3 regions of the Mycolicibacterium phlei genome follow, and region 1 is predicted to be linked to each of the others. Evidence: riboswitches for the same ligand, from Rfam matches in the RefSeq annotation. Region 1 holds a riboswitch; each other region holds the start of a gene.
The links. A riboswitch is a leader RNA that binds a small molecule or an ion and turns the genes downstream of it on or off. The one in region 1 is predicted to bind cobalamin.

Region 1 (4,994 bases):
GGATCTCCTGTTCGAGTTCCTTCACCTTCTTCGACTCCGAGGTCGTCACCCCAGGAGCCAGGCCTTCGTCGATGTCGACCTGACGGACCCAGGTGCGCACCGATTCCACTCCGTAGCCGAGCTGGCGAGCGACCCGCTGCACTGTGCCCTGCTCGGTGCCCAGCTCCGCGCGCAAGGTGCGGACCATCCGCACCGCGGCGGCCTTCTCCTCGGCACTGTATCGACGTGTCGTCGGCTTCCCGGGCGACTGTTCCTTCGGCATACCTGCATCCTCGTTTCCAAGGTCAGGAGCCTCCGGGATTTCCAGGGCGTTTCACAGGCACACGTGTCTTCTAGCTTTTCTTCACGGTCCCGTCGAAGCCGCGCTACTCCAGCCAGTCGTTACCCGCCAGCCCCAACTGCGTCACGTCGAGGCTCGGCGTGATCCCGGATGCCGGTGCGAGGCCGTGCTTCTCCAGCACCGACCGTAGGATCTCGGCAGCGTCGATGTTCAGCGGGCTGGACACCCACATCGCGTACGGCAGATTGACGAACCGGTTCTCCCGGACCGCCCGGAGGTTGCGGCTGGCCGGATTGGCGCGCAGCGCCGCGATCTTCTCCTCGACGGTCTGGCCCGGATAGTCGACGAACACGATGAGATCCGGGTCCGCGGTGGCGATGCGCTCCCAACTCACCGTGGTCCAGGTGTCGCGGACGTCCTCGGTGGCATTGCGCGCGCCGGCGGCGTCGATGATGCCCTGCGGCCCACCGAACATCCCGGACGAGAAGATGGTGTCGGTGCCGCTGTCGAACAGGAAGACCGTCGGCTTGCGTTCGGGCTGCGGTGCGGCGCGCAGCTTTTCGAGTCGCTCGGCGATGTCGTCGGCGGCCCGGGCGCCCTGTTCGGCGTTGCCGGTGATGATGCCGATGTTGCGTAGATCGGTGTCCAGCGCGACCCAGGGATCCATGGTGCCGCGAGCCGCCTGGCCCGGCATCTGCCGGCACGCCTCGGACAGCTGATACACCGCGATCCCGTACCGGTCCAGAATCTCCGGGGTGATGCCGCGTTCCTCCCCCATCCCGTAGTTGTACCCGGCGAACAGCACCTGCGGTTGGGCGCCGACGATGTTCTCCAGCGTCGGACGCGACGGTGCGACCTCGTTGAGATCGTCGACCTGCGAACCGTATTCGAGGCGCAGCACGTCGACGTCCCGGGCCATCGAGCTGACGGCGACCATCGAATCCCGGGCGCCGGCGGCCAGCGTGATGGCGATCATGCCGCCGTCGTTGACGAACAGCCGCTCCACCGGATGCGGGAAGGTGACCTGCTCTCCGCAGTTGTCGACGGTGACGGTATCGGTGGTAACCGCCCCCGAATCCGAACCGCATCCCGCCATCAGGCTCGCGGCGATCCCGAACACCGCCAACAACCGAGAAGTCTGTGCCACAGTCATCTTCCTCTGTCAGATTTTCGTCGCGGATCGCGACACCGAATCGGCGTGGGAGAACAGCAGATGCGCACGCCCCGTCGTGGGGTGGCGGACGACGTCGCCGACGACGTCGAACACCTGTCGGAGCAACTCGGGCTCCAACACCTCGGCCGGCGGTCCGTGAGCGAGCACCCGGCCGTCGGCGACGACCGCGACCGCATCGAAATACCGCAGCACCAGGTCGAGGTCGTGCATCGCGGCGACCACGGTGCAGCCGAGCTCGTGAAGGATCTGCAACAGCCGCAGCTGCCATGCGGCATCGAGATGGTTGGTGGGTTCATCCAGCACCAGCACCGGCGTCTGCTGAGCCAACGCCCTGGCCAGCACCACCCGGTGGCGTTCCCCACCGGACAGCCGCGAACAGGGCCGGTCGGCCCAACTGCCCAGACCGACGACGGTCAGGGCCGCCCGCACGACGGTGCGTTCGGCCAGATCGGATCCCGACCACGGCGTGCGGTAGGGAATGCGCCCCAGGCCGACCGCCTCCCCGACGGTCAGCTCGCCGGACGGCTGTTCCTCCTGCCCCACCACCGCGATGGTTCTGGCCCGCCGCCGCGCCGACATCCGGTGCAGATCCTCATCACCGACCCGGACGGTGCCCGAAGCCGGTGTGTCCAGACCCGACAGCACCCGCAACAGCGTGGACTTCCCGGCCCCGTTCGGACCCACAACGGCCAGTCGGGTGCCGGCGGGAACCATCAGATCGACTTCGGACACAATGGTTCTGGCGCCCCGGCGACAATCCACACCGTGTGCGCTGAGCGGTGCGCTGGTCAGCGTGGCGATCATGTGGCGCCTCCGAACTCGTAGCGGCGCCGCCCCATGAGGAACAGGAACACCGGAGCGCCGATGAGACCGGTGACGATGCCCAGCGGCATCTCCCGCGGTGCGGCCAGTTCCCGGGAGACCACATCCACCCACACCAGAAACAGCGCTCCCGCGCACACCGTCACCGGAAGCATGGCGCGGTGCGTCGCGCCGACGATCAGCCTGGCTGCGTGCGGCACGATCAGCCCGATGAAACCGATGCCGCCGGCCACGGCCACCAACACACCGACGAGCACGCCCTGCATCGCGAACAGCCCGTTGCGCAGGGCCCGCACCGGGACCCCGAGCGACGCGGCGGTGTCGGACCCGGCCGCGTACGCGTCCAGCCACGAATGGATCAGCAACGCACCGACCAGACCGATCGCCACCACGGCCGCGGCGAGCGGAACTTTGGCCCAGGTCGCCCCGGCGACGCTGCCGAGCAGCCAGAACATCACGCTCTCGGCCGCATGCGGATCCCCGGCGGTGAACACCAGCAGCGAGGACACCGCCATGTAGGCCGAGGACAGCACCACACCGGACAGGATCAACCGCAGCGCGGTGAGTCCGCCCTGGGCGCGGGCCACCGTGTAGACGGTGAGGGTCGCCGCCATCGCGCCGAACAGCGCCCCACCCGACAGCGCCCACACGCCGAACCCGGACAGCACGCCCAGCGTCATGACGGCCGTGGCGCCCACCGCTGCACCGGCGGACACCCCGAGCAGGTACGGCTCGGCGAGCGGGTTGCGGACGAGGGCCTGCATCAGCGCGCCGGCCAGGGCCAGACCGGCGCCCACGACGGCCGCCAGGATCGAACGCGGTAACCGCAACTCCCAGATGATGACGGCATACCCCGCATCGACCTCGGCGCCGGTGAGCCGTCCGAGCACGGTGCGCCACACCTCGCCCAGCGGAATGTGCTCGGCCCCGAAAACGATCGACACGATGATGCTCACCACGGTGAGCACCGCGAGCACCCCGGTCAGGATTCTGGGCGCTACGGACCAGCATGCGATCGAGCGCCGCGCCGCCATGTTCGCTCCGTTCCTCTCCGGGGAGATCCGCCCCAGACCCTGCGAGGTGGTGGCTGCGGTGAGTGTCTGACTCACGACACCCGCGGGCATCGATCACAGTGGCGGGACCGTGCCGGATTCGCACCGGCTTCCTCAATCCGCAGTCGCCTTCGGCACTGATGGTGCCATACCGTATGAGTCAGCGCGGACCCGCCATCGGTAACAACGCCATCTCGCGGGCGTTCTTGATCGCGGTCGCGACCTGCCGTTGCTGCTGCGGCGTCAGACCGGTGACATGGCGCGAGCGGATCTTGCCACGCTCGCTGAGGAACGTGCGCAGCACCGAGACATCCTTGTAGTCGATGGTGGTGACGCCGAGCGCCGTTAGCTGATTGCGCCGCGGAATCGTGAGTTCGGTTGCTGTCTTGTGCTTCCTGGGCTTCTTGACCGCCATCACCAACTCGCCTTCCGCACGCCGGGCAACTCGCCGCGATGCGCCATCTCACGCACCCGCACACGGGACAACCCGAACTTGCGCAGATGCCCGCGTGGTCGCCCGTCGACGACATCGCGATTACGCAACCGCACGGGACTGGAGTCGCGCGGCAGCCGCTGCAAGGCGCTGACCGCGGCAGCGCGCCGATCCGCCGGGCTGGCCGGATCACGGATGGTCCTCTTGAGTTCGGCGCGCCGTTCGGCGTAGCGCTGCACCAGTTCTCGCCGCTGCTCGTTCTTGACAATCTTCGACTTCTTGGCCATCAGCGTTCCTCGCGGAACTCGACGTGGCGGCGCAGGACCGGATCGTATTTCCTGAGCACGATGCGGTCCGGGTCGTTGCGGCGATTCTTGCGGGTGACGTACGTGTATCCGGTTCCCGCAGTGGACCGCAGCTTCACGATGGGCCGGATCTCGTTGCGAGCCATCAGACCTTCTCCCCCCGTGCACGCATTCGGGCGACGACGGCCTCGATGCCGTCACGGTCGATCACCTTGATGCCTTTTGCGCTGACCCGCAGCCGGATTCGTCGTCCCTCCGACGGCAGGTAATAGGTCTTGTTCTGGATATTGGGGTCCCAGCGTCTCGGGGTGCGTCGGTGCGAATGCGACACCGAGTTCCCGAATCCGGGGCCGCGCCCGGTCACCTGGCAGTGGGCCGACATTGACTCTCCTTCGTCGTGCGGTACCGTCGTACGATAATGACAATCGTTTTCAATAAGCAAACCGGGAGGTCCCATGCGTACGCCGGTAGTGCTGGTCGCCGGACAGGATGACGCCCGCGGAACCGGTCGGGCCGTCGTCGAGGAACTGCTCAAGGCACCTGGCACCCTGCTCGTCAGCCACACCTTCGACGGCCATGTCGTCGTCCGCACCGTGAGCAGCTCGGTCGACAGCTCTCAGTGGGTACTTGAGCTGGTGCACGGATGCGTCTCGTGCACCGTGCGTGACGATCTGCTGATCCTGCTTCGCCGTCTGCACCGGCGCGCCGACGTGACCCGCATCGTCGTGCAGATGATGCCTTGGCTTGAGCCCGAACCCGTGCGATGGGCCATCGACAACGTGCACGTACGGGTCGGCCCGGGGTACATCGACGGGCCCGCGGCCCGCGACGTGGTGGTGGCAGCCGTGGTGACATGCGTGGACACCGCGGCGTGGCTGGAGCAGGCGCTCGGCGAGGACGAACTCGCCGACGGCCGCACGGTCGCCCA
Region 2 (4,994 bases), 2.2 Mb from region 1:
CATGACCGAACCTATGGCGGCCTTGAGAAGGCCAACACCACACGACGAAGCCAGCACCACACCCGCGATATCCGGCGGTAAGCGCCGCCCGTCGTTGTCGCGCAGCGGCGCTGCTGAAGATTCGAGCACTTCGAGAGCGATAGGACCAAGACTGCCCTCGGCGCCGACTGTGCCGCTCAGACGATCGGTTCCGGCCCCTTGCCGGTGGCAGCGGCGAAGCGCACCTGCACGTCTTGCCAGTTGACGACGTTCCAGATCGCCTTCACATAGTCGGCCTTGACGTTCTTGTACTGCAGGTAGTACGCATGTTCCCACATGTCGACCAGCAACAGCGGGATGATCCCCAGTGGGACATTTGCTTGCTGGTCGTACAACTGGAAGGTCAGCAGCCGGTCACCGAGGGTGTCGTAGCCCAACACCGCCCAGCCGGACCCCTGCAAACCGTTGGCGGCCGCGGTGAACTGCGCGCGAAAGTTGTCGAACGATCCGAACTGGTCGTCGATCGCAGCCGCGAGATCCCCGGTCGGCTTGTCGCCACCGTGCGGGGACAGGTTCTTCCACCAGATCGTGTGGTTGACGTGCCCGCCGAGGTGGAACGCAAGGTTCTTCTCGTGCAGGAAGATCGCGCCGTGATCGCCGTTGGCGCGCGCTTCTTCAAGCTTGGCGATCGCGTCGTTGACGCCCTTGACGTAGGTGGCGTGGTGCTTGCTGTGGTGAATCTCGTTGATCTGTCCGGAGATATGCGGTTCCAGGGCCGCATAGTCGTAATCGAGCTCGGGCAGGGTGTACTCAGCCATGGGTATCCTCTCGCGCTTGATGGACCTACACTCGGAATACCTGTCCATCTTTACACATATACAGTTGGTGATGTATTTGTGGAAGTACCGCTCGTGCGATGGCGTACGCGGAAAGCCCGCAGTCACACCTACTGGAGTGGTCGATCACCTATGGCCGACGACGAGAAAACCCGTTGGGCGATTGACGTCATGACTGCGTGGCTCGACGACCGCGACGATGACCTGCTGCGCGCCAGGATCGAGAGCTATCTGGGCGAGCCCGAGGGCGCTTCGGCGTTGGCGATCGGGCTTGTCAACCTGTCAGGGCTGCTGTTGATGGGCCTGGAGACGCTGATCGGCAAGGACGGGCAGGAGATCCTCCAGACCATCGCGATGACGGTCTCGCATTCCAGCGCCGCCCCTGAGTGACTTCTCCGCGGGTGGTGGCCTCGGCGTCGTACCGGAGCCACCACCCGCAGGGATCACGCGTCCGCTCGTGCTTCTCTGGCGGCAGCCACCATGTTGCGCAGTGACTCGGTGACCTCGTCGGTCTTGCGAGTTTTCAGTCCGCAATCAGGGTTGACCCAAAGGCGTTCGGCGGGTACAGCTTTCAGTGCCTGCCGCAAGGCGGTCACCATCTCCTCGGTGGTCGGAACGCGCGGGGAGTGGATGTCGTAGACTCCGGGGCCGACGCCGTTGCTGAACCCGGCGGCGTTGAGGTCGTCGAGCACCTCCATGTGCGAGCGGGCGGCCTCGATCGAGGTCACGTCGGCATCGAGATCGGCGATCGCCCCGATCACCTCGCCGAACTCCGAGTAGCACAGGTGAGTGTGAATCTGGGTGATGTCCTCGACCCCCGACGTCGCCAATCGGAACGCCTCGACGGCCCATTTCAGGTACGCCGCTTGGTCTTTCGACCGCAGCGGGAGGAGTTCGCGCAAGGCGGGCTCGTCGACCTGGATGATCACGATGCCCGCGGCCTGCAGATCGACGGTCTCGTCACGGATGGCGAGCGCGACCTGGGCGGCGGTATCGGCCAGCGGCTGGTCGTCGCGGACAAACGACCACGCCAGGATGGTGACCGGTCCGGTGAGCATGCCTTTCATCGGCTTGTCGGTCAGCGACTGGGCATACTGCGCCCAGCTCACCGTCATCGGCTCTGGGCGCGCCACGTCGCCGTACAGAATCGGCGGACGCACGCACCGTGAGCCGTAGGACTGCACCCAGCCGTTCTCGGTCGCGAAGAAACCCGTCAGCTGTTCGGCGAAATACTGCACCATGTCGTTGCGCTCCGGCTCGCCGTGCACGAGCACGTCGAGGCCCAGGTCTTCCTGCAACTTCACCACCCCCGCGATCTCGTGTTTCATCCGCCTCTCGTACTCGGCGGTGTCGATGGTGCCGTTGCGCAGTTCGGCGCGGGCCACGCGGATGGCCGACGTCTGCGGGTACGACCCGATCGTGGTCGTCGGGAGCGGGGGCAGGCCCAGCCGGTCCTGCTGAACCTCCCGCCGGCGTGCGGCCGGGCCGCGCTGGGCGCCCGAGGCAAGGATCGACGAGAGCCGTTCCCGCACGTGATCGTTGTTGAGTCGCGGGTCGGACTTGCGTGCGGCGATCGCGTCGTTGGATGCGGCGATCTCACCGGCGATGGCTTCGCGTCCCTGCGTGAGGCCGCGCGCCAGCGCGACGACCTCGGTGACCTTCTCGAACCCGAAGGCCAGCCAGCTGCGCAGTGCAGGGTCGAGCTCCGACTCGGCGTCGAGGGTGTAGGGCACATGCAGTGTCGAGCACGACGTGGAGACGGCGAGGTTGCCGACGGACCCCAGTAGTGACGCCAATGTCCCCAACGCCGACTGCAGGTCGGTGCGCCAGATGTTGCGGCCGTCCACGACGCCGGCGACCACGGTCTTGGTCGTGAGTTCCGGCACGGCGGCCACCGCAGCGGCGCTCCCGGCCACCAGGTCGACGCCGATCGCCTCGACCGGCGTGCGGGCCAGTGCCGGCAGCGCGTCGGTGAGCTCACCGAAGTAGCTCGCGACGAACAGAGCGGGCCGCTTCGCCAGCCCGCCGAGGATCTTGTAGGTCTGCCCGGCCAGCTCGGCCGCGTTGTCGAGGATGTCGGTGACCAGCACGGGCTCGTCGATCTGCACCCACTGCACGCCCTCGTCGGCGAGCAGCTCCAACAGTTGGCCGTACACGCTCACCAGCTCGCCGAGTCGGGAGATCGGAGCAACGGCCCCGCCGACGGCCTTGCTCAGCGCCAGGAATGTGATGGGTCCGACCACGACCGGGCGTGCTGGAATACCGAGTGCCCGTGCCTCTCTCAGCTCTTCGATGACTTTGGCAGGGTGGAGGGCGAAGCTGGTGTCGGGACCGAGTTCGGGGACGATGTAGTGGTAGTTGGTGTCAAACCACTTGGTCATCTCCAGTGGAGCGATGTCGGTGCCGTCGTAGGTGCCGCCTCGCGCGGCGGCGAAGTAGCGGTCCAGATCGTCGGCTACCCCGGCCACGCGGGGAGGCAAAGCGCCGACCAGAACGGCGGTGTCGAGCACGTGGTCGTAGTAGGAGAAGGTGTTCACCGGAACGGAATCCAGCCCGGCGGCGGTCAGCGATTCCCAGGTGTCGCGGCGGATCTTGGCCGCGACCGACTCCAGTCCGCTGCGGTCAAGGTTTCCGGCCCAGTACTTCTCGACGGCGCGCTTGAGTTCGCGATTCGGGCCGATACGGGGCGATCCGAGGATGGTGGCGGTGAACGGTGTTGCGGTCATGAGGACGTCCTCTTCGGTACGGCGGAAGGCCATCGCCTTGAGACGTCGAACCGAACGCGGCTGACCACGACAGGTCTACCGATTCGGCCAATGCCCATTCCACGAGGCGATGAACCACCGGACGCGGCGCATCCGGTACGGCTGGCAGGTCTTCGGACTCACAGGCGCGTGCGCTGACGCACACCTACTGGCCGTCGCTTCCCAGCCCCTAGGCGGGGCCAGTGCTGATGACGGCGGTCGTTCCTGCATACCGCTGCGGGACAGTCCCGGATTCTCACCGGGTTCCCTCTCGTTCCGCACCTGTGACAGCACACGGAACTCGATGGCCGGTACGGGCGTTCGTCGAGCGCCTGTAGCGGACAAACCAGCTGCGGCTGCAGCGTACCTCTACCGGGCTGTCGGCAGCGACCCTGACCGATGGTCGTTTCGGCGGTCCAGCCAGTCGGCCAGGGATCGGCCGGCTTCCAGGACGTGGTGCTCGGCGATGACCCGCGCGTGGTCGGCGTCACGTTTCTCCAGTGCGTCGAGGAGCTCTTCGTGCTCGGACAGCGAGTGTTTCTCGTGCTCGGGGAACAGGACCAGGAAGTTGGTGGGGACCACGCGTGCCGCCTGCTTGATCGCAGCGAGCAGCCTTGGGGAATGGGCGGCGCGGTGAATGGCTTGGTGGAAACGCCAATTCGCTTCGCCGATGGCGTCGTCGCCGGAGTGTTCGGCGACGCCGGCCGCCAATGCCCGCAGCTGGTCGAGTTCTTCGTCGGTGACGCGTTCGGCGGCCCAGGCCGCCGCCTGTCCGGTGAGGACGCCGAGGATTGTGAAGCTGTCGAGGACGTCGGCCGAGCTGATGCCGATCACCGTGATGCCACTGCGCGGGGCCACGCGAACCAGGCCCTCGAACGACAGCTCGAGCAACGCCTCGCGTACCGGCGTGCGACTGGTGGCGAACTCGGCGGTAATCGCATCCAGGTCGATTCGGGTGCCCGCAGGTAACGCGCCGGTGAGAATGCGGTCGCGGAGCTCACGGGCGGCGCGTTCGCGCACCGTTCCGCCGATGTCCATCCCGACCACCCGATGATCTTAGCAATTTGGACATCTAGCGTTTGAAATTTGATATATCAGATGTTAGATTGCGGTTCATGGGTCAGCGTCGCACCGACAAGATGTCTCTGGTGGCTTTCATGCAGGCGGGAAGCACCTCCGTGTATGCCGGATCGTGGCGGCACCCCGCCACCGAACACGGCTATCTCGACGCGGCGTACTACGCCAAAGTCGGGCGGCAGCTGGAGGAAGGCTGCTTCGATCTGATGTTCTTCGACGACCGACTTGCCATGCCCGGCATCTACGGCGGTTCGGTCGCTGAAGCGGTCCGCTACGGCGCGCGCCCGGTCAAACTCGACCTCAGCGTCATCCTCGGCGTACTCGCTCAAGCGACATCGCACATCGGCCTTGGCGCCAC
Region 3 (4,994 bases), 2.3 Mb from region 1:
CAGCTGGCCGCCGATGCGGGCATCTCGATCCTGGAGGTGCAGCGACACGAGCTGGACCGGCTGTCGGCCAACGGGCTTCATCAGGGCGTGGCGCTTCAAGTGCCGCCGTACGACTACGCGCATCCCGACGACCTGCTGTCGGCGGCGACGGCCGACGGCTCGCCGCCGCTGCTGGTCGCGCTGGACAACATCTCCGACCCGCGCAACCTGGGCGCCATCGTGCGGTCGGTGGCCGCGTTCGGCGGTCACGGGGTGCTGATCCCGCAGCGCCGTTCGGCGTCGGTGACCGCGGTCGCGTGGCGCACCAGCGCCGGCGCCGCGGCCCGGCTTCCGGTCGCGCGTGCGACGAATCTGACTCGGGCACTGAAGAGTTGGGCCGATGCCGGTCTGCAGATCGTCGGCCTGGACGCGGGCGGAGACACCACCGTCGACGAGCTCGACGGCACCGGACCGATCGTCGTGGTGGTCGGCTCGGAGGGTAAGGGCCTGTCGCGGCTGGTCCGCGAGACCTGCGACGCGGTGGTGTCGATCCCGATGGCCGGACCGACGGAGTCGCTCAACGCATCGGTGGCCGCGGGTGTGGTGCTCGCCGAGATCGCCCGCCAGCGCCGCAGCCGGTAGTCACGCCCCGAACAGCCGCACGGTCACCCACAACCCGAGCACCGACAGCACCAGCGTCGCGGGCACCGTGCACAGCCCGATCCGGCTGAACTCCAGCGGACGTGCGGTCAGATCCGCGCGAACCACGCTGCGCCACAACAGGTTCGCCAGCGAGCCGACGTAGGTGAGGTTGGGCCCGATGTTCACCCCGATCAGCACGGCCAGCACCGCGGCCGGTCCGGACGCGGCGACCAGCGGCAGCAGCACGAGCACCGCGGGCAGGTTGTTCACCAGGTTCGACAGCACCGCCGCCACCGCCGCGATCCCCAGCAGCGCGGGCAGGCCGTCGCCGGCGGGCAGCACGTTGCGCATGATCCCGTCGAATCCGTTGACCATCACCGCGTTCACCACCACGCCCAGGCACAGCACGAACACCAGGAACGGGACGTCCACCGCCTGCACGAGATGGCGCACACTGGTTCGCCGGTCCACGAAAGCCTTGGCGCCGAGCACGATCACTCCGCCGAGCGCGGCCCAGGCCGGAGACAGCCCGAGCGCCGAGGTGACCACGAACCCGACCAGCGTCACGGCCAGCACCACGAGCGCGAACACCGGCACGTCGACCTTCGCGTGCGACTCGGTGGTCGGCGCCACGGCGAGTTCGGCGCGGAAAACCCAGCGCAGCACCACGAACTCGACCGCGATGGCCACCAGCCACGGCACCGACATCAGCGCGGTGAAGTGCAGGAACGAGATCCCCGCGGTGGTGAACGCCAGCAGGTTGGTCAGGTTCGACACCGGAAGCAGCAGCGAGGCGCTGTTGGCCAGATGCGCGGTCGCGTACGCGTGCGGGGCGGCGGGCACGCGCAGCAGCCGGGCCATCGCCACCACCACCGGGGTCAGCAGCACCACGGTCGCGTCCAGGCTCAGGATCGCGGTGGTCAGCGCGGCGATCGCGAAAACCGCTGTCAGCAGCCGACTCTGGCTGCCCCGGGCGCGGCGGGCCATCACCGCCCCCGCGGCGCGGAACACGCCCTCGTCGGCGTACAGCCGCGCCAGCACCAGCACCGCGGCCAGAAAGCCGAGCACCGGTGCCAGCCGCAGCATCTCGTCGGCGGCCTCACGCACCGAGATCACGTCGAGCCCGATCAGCAGCGCGGCGGCGGGCACCGCGACCACGGCCTCCGGCCAGCGGTGCGGCCGCACGACCGCGAACACCAGGATGACCGCCAGCGCGGCCAGCGCCAGCGTCAGCGCCACGGGTCGCTGGGCTGCCAGAGGGTGGGCAGATGCAGGGCGACACCGTCGTCGCCGGCCAGCCGCGTCAGCACCCGCATCGAGACGTCGAGGTCGTCGGCGGCGTACGGCAGCGCCCGCAGCGGCCGGTGCAGCGGGCGGAAGAAGTCGTCCCAGTGGATCAGCACGACGCGGCGCGCGCCGACGGTGCGCACGGTCTGGTCCCAGTACTCGACGAGGTAGCGCTCCGGCTGCAGCCCGAGTTGGCCCACCCCGAGGTACACCACGTCGGCGCGCTGCCCGGCCAGCGCGCCGGGGATGTAGCCGGCGCTGCCGACGATCAGCAGCCGCCGGTCCGAGGGCCGGTGGTGCACCAGCGTCGACCACGCCTCACCGCAGCGGTAGGCCGACGCGCGCACCGGCGGTACCACCGGCGCGGTGATCGGGCCGGGAAAGCGGTCGGGCGGGCAGTGGTGGCCCTCGATCAGCGTCACCGTGTACGGGCCGAGTTCGACCGGGGTGCCGGGGACGGCGACGACCGTCCGGTCGCCGGGCAGGCCGTGGCCGCGGCCCACCTGGGCGGCCGAGGATCCGCCGACCAGCCGGGCGCCGGTCCGCTCGGCCACCACCGCGCTGTCCATCGCGTGGTCGTAGTGGGTGTGCACCGGCAGCACCGCCTCGAGCCGGTCGACGCGCAGACGGGCCAGACAGCCCTCGATCCGGGGCCGCGACGGGGTCAGCCGCCGCAACCCCACCGCGGCCAGCGACGGCCGGGTGAAGAAGCCGTCGGTCATCAGCGCCGAGGTGCCGTCGTCGATGAGCAGCGTGGTCACCCCAGCCCACGTCACCGACACCGGGGTGGCCTCGGTGGCCGGCGGCGCGTCGAGGTAGCCCGCGTAGTCCGCGAGGTCGGGCCTGCCCAGCTTCAGACGCATGCGCCAACTCTAGGTGCGGCAGCCGGCGTTCAGCTGGTGTGGCAGGATCGGGCGCGATAGGCGACGGTGACCCGAGGAAGCCGGTGAGATTCCGGAGCGGTCCCGCCACTGTGATCGGCACGTCCGAGAGCCAGACACTCGACTCGTCGCCTCCTCACGACAACTGGGGCGGATCTCCCCGGCGAGGGTGGCGCACGGTGTGCCGTCGGCATACCGTGCGGTTCGCTTTCCGCGCGTCCGTCCCCTGGACAGGAGGGCATCGGATGCGCCGCTGGCTGGCACTGCTTGCCGCCGTCCTGGTCGCCGGTTGCGCGACGTCGCACACGGATACGACGAAATCCGGTGCCGCGGAGGGATTTCCGGTGACGGTGGACAACTGCGGATTCACCACGGTCTACGACGGCCCACCGCGGCGCGCGGTCGCCGTGAACCAGCACGCGGTCGAGACGATGCTGGCGCTGGGGCTGCAGGACGTCATGGTGGGCACCGCGTTCCTCGACGACGCGATCCTGCCCGAGTACCGCGACGCCTACGAGGCGGTTCCGGTTCTCGCCGAGGAGTACCCGTCCTATGAGGTGCTGCTCTCGGTTGAACCCGACTTCGTCTACGGCGGGTGGCCCAGCGCGTTCGACGACGGCGAGGGCCGCGGCCGGCAGCGGTTGTCGGACGCCGGCATCGCCACCCACCTCAACGCAGAGGGCTGCGCGACGGAACCGGTCACGATCGACACCGTCGACGCCGAAATCCGGGATATCGGACGCATCTTCGGGGTCGGTGAGCGTGCCGAGCAACTGGTCGCGGGTCAGCGCGCCGCCGTGCAGGGCGTCCGGGACCGGCTCGATGAGGTGACGCCGCTCGCCGTCGCCGTCTATGACAGCGGGGAGACCAGCGTGTTCACCTCGGGCGGGCTGGGCATCGGTGACGCGATCATCGAGGCCGCAGGCGGGGAGAACCTGTTCGCGGACGTGCCGAAGGTGTGGGCCGACGTGTCGTTCGAACAGTTCGCCGAACGGGAACCGGATGTCGTTCTCATCTACGACTACGGCGACCAGTCGGTGGCCGATAAGAAGCGGTTCCTGCTCGAGCACCCGGTGCTGCGGCAGGTGCCCGCCGTCCAGGAGCAGCGGTTCGCGGTGCTGCCCCTGTCGTCGATCACCGCCGGTGTGCGGGTCGGACAGGCGGTCGAATCGCTGGCCCGGCAACTGCATCCGGACCGGTTCTGATGGTGCGTTACCCCGTTGTCCTGACGCTGCTGGCGGTGCTGCTGGTGGCGACGGCGACGACGGGTGTGGCGGTGGGCTCGGTGGCGGTTCCGGCCGCGGAGGTGTGGCAGATCCTGCTGCATCGGGTGCTGCCGAGGGCATTCGACCAGACCTGGTCGCCGGCCCGGGCCGCCATCGTGCTCGACGCGCGGCTGCCCCGGGTGCTGCTCGCGGCGCTGGTCGGTGCGGGCCTGGCCGTGTGCGGGATGGTGCTGCAGGCGGTGGTGCGCAACCCGTTGGCGGACCCGATGCTGCTCGGGGTGTCCTCGGGAGCCTCGGTGGGGGCGGTGCTGGTGCTGGTCGCCGGGGTCGGCGCCGGTCTGGTCGCCATGCCGCTGGCGGCGTTTCTCGGTGCGCTGGGCGCACTGGTCGCGGTCTACCTGCTGGCGCGCACCGGCGGGCGGATGACCACGATCCGGCTGATCCTCGCGGGTGTCGCGGTAGCCGAGGTGCTGTCGGCCGTCGCCAGCCTGTTGATCGTCACCTCCGATGACCCGCACAAGGCGCAGTCCGCGGTGCGCTGGCTGCTCGGTGGGCTGGGCGGGGCGACCTGGTCGACGCTGTGGGTGCCGACGCTCGTCGTGCTGGTCGGAGTCGGAGTGCTGCTCGCGGTCACCCGTTCCCTGAACCTGCTGTACAGCGGGGAGGAGGCCGCCACCACCCTCGGCCTGGACGTGCACCGGTTCCGCGCCGCGATGTTCGTCGTCGTCGCCCTCATGGTCGGTGCGATGGTCGCGGTGACCGGGGCGATCGGGTTCGTGGGGCTGATCATGCCGCATGTGGTGCGCATGCTGGTCGGCGCCGACCACCGCCGGGCGTTGCCTGCCGCCGCACTACTGGGTGCGTCGTTCCTGATCGCCTGCGACATCGCGGCCCGCACCGTGGCGGCACCGGAGGAGCTGCCGGTGGGCATCCTCACCGCACTGGTCGGTGGGCCGTACTTCCTGTGGTTGATGAGGCG

Region 2: it holds a riboswitch for cobalamin, as region 1 does, so the genes downstream of both, metE (5-methyltetrahydropteroyltriglutamate--homocysteine S-methyltransferase) here and MPHLCCUG_RS13110 (FecCD family ABC transporter permease) in region 1, are expected to answer to the same signal.
Region 3: it holds a riboswitch for cobalamin, as region 1 does, so the genes downstream of both, MPHLCCUG_RS02335 (ABC transporter substrate-binding protein) here and MPHLCCUG_RS13110 (FecCD family ABC transporter permease) in region 1, are expected to answer to the same signal.

Annotation. Positions count from the first base shown of each region.
Region 1 is NZ_CP014475.1:2,733,253-2,738,246, reverse strand. Features, by position in the region: one part of gene MPHLCCUG_RS13130 (IS3 family transposase) at 1-262, opposite strand, end outside; gene MPHLCCUG_RS13120 (ABC transporter substrate-binding protein) at 366-1,433, opposite strand; gene MPHLCCUG_RS13115 (ABC transporter ATP-binding protein) at 1,443-2,258, opposite strand; gene MPHLCCUG_RS13110 (FecCD family ABC transporter permease) at 2,255-3,310, opposite strand; cobalamin riboswitch at 3,351-3,485, opposite strand; gene rpsR (30S ribosomal protein S18) at 3,489-3,746, opposite strand; gene rpsN (30S ribosomal protein S14) at 3,743-4,048, opposite strand; gene rpmG (50S ribosomal protein L33) at 4,048-4,212, opposite strand; gene rpmB (50S ribosomal protein L28) at 4,212-4,448, opposite strand; gene mrf (ribosome hibernation factor-recruiting GTPase MRF) at 4,522-4,994, shown strand, end outside.
Region 2 is NZ_CP014475.1:553,146-558,139, reverse strand. Features, by position in the region: gene MPHLCCUG_RS02755 (superoxide dismutase) at 177-797, opposite strand; gene MPHLCCUG_RS02750 (hypothetical protein) at 948-1,205, shown strand; gene metE (5-methyltetrahydropteroyltriglutamate--homocysteine S-methyltransferase) at 1,259-3,541, opposite strand; cobalamin riboswitch at 3,668-3,879, opposite strand; gene MPHLCCUG_RS02740 (GntR family transcriptional regulator) at 3,929-4,597, opposite strand; gene MPHLCCUG_RS02735 (LLM class flavin-dependent oxidoreductase) at 4,675-4,994, shown strand, end outside.
Region 3 is NZ_CP014475.1:464,195-469,188, forward strand. Features, by position in the region: gene rlmB (23S rRNA (guanosine(2251)-2'-O)-methyltransferase RlmB) at 1-621, shown strand, start outside; gene MPHLCCUG_RS02325 (SLC13 family permease) at 622-1,860, opposite strand; gene MPHLCCUG_RS02330 (MBL fold metallo-hydrolase) at 1,851-2,771, opposite strand; cobalamin riboswitch at 2,799-2,931, shown strand; gene MPHLCCUG_RS02335 (ABC transporter substrate-binding protein) at 3,035-3,994, shown strand; gene MPHLCCUG_RS02340 (FecCD family ABC transporter permease) at 3,994-4,994, shown strand, end outside.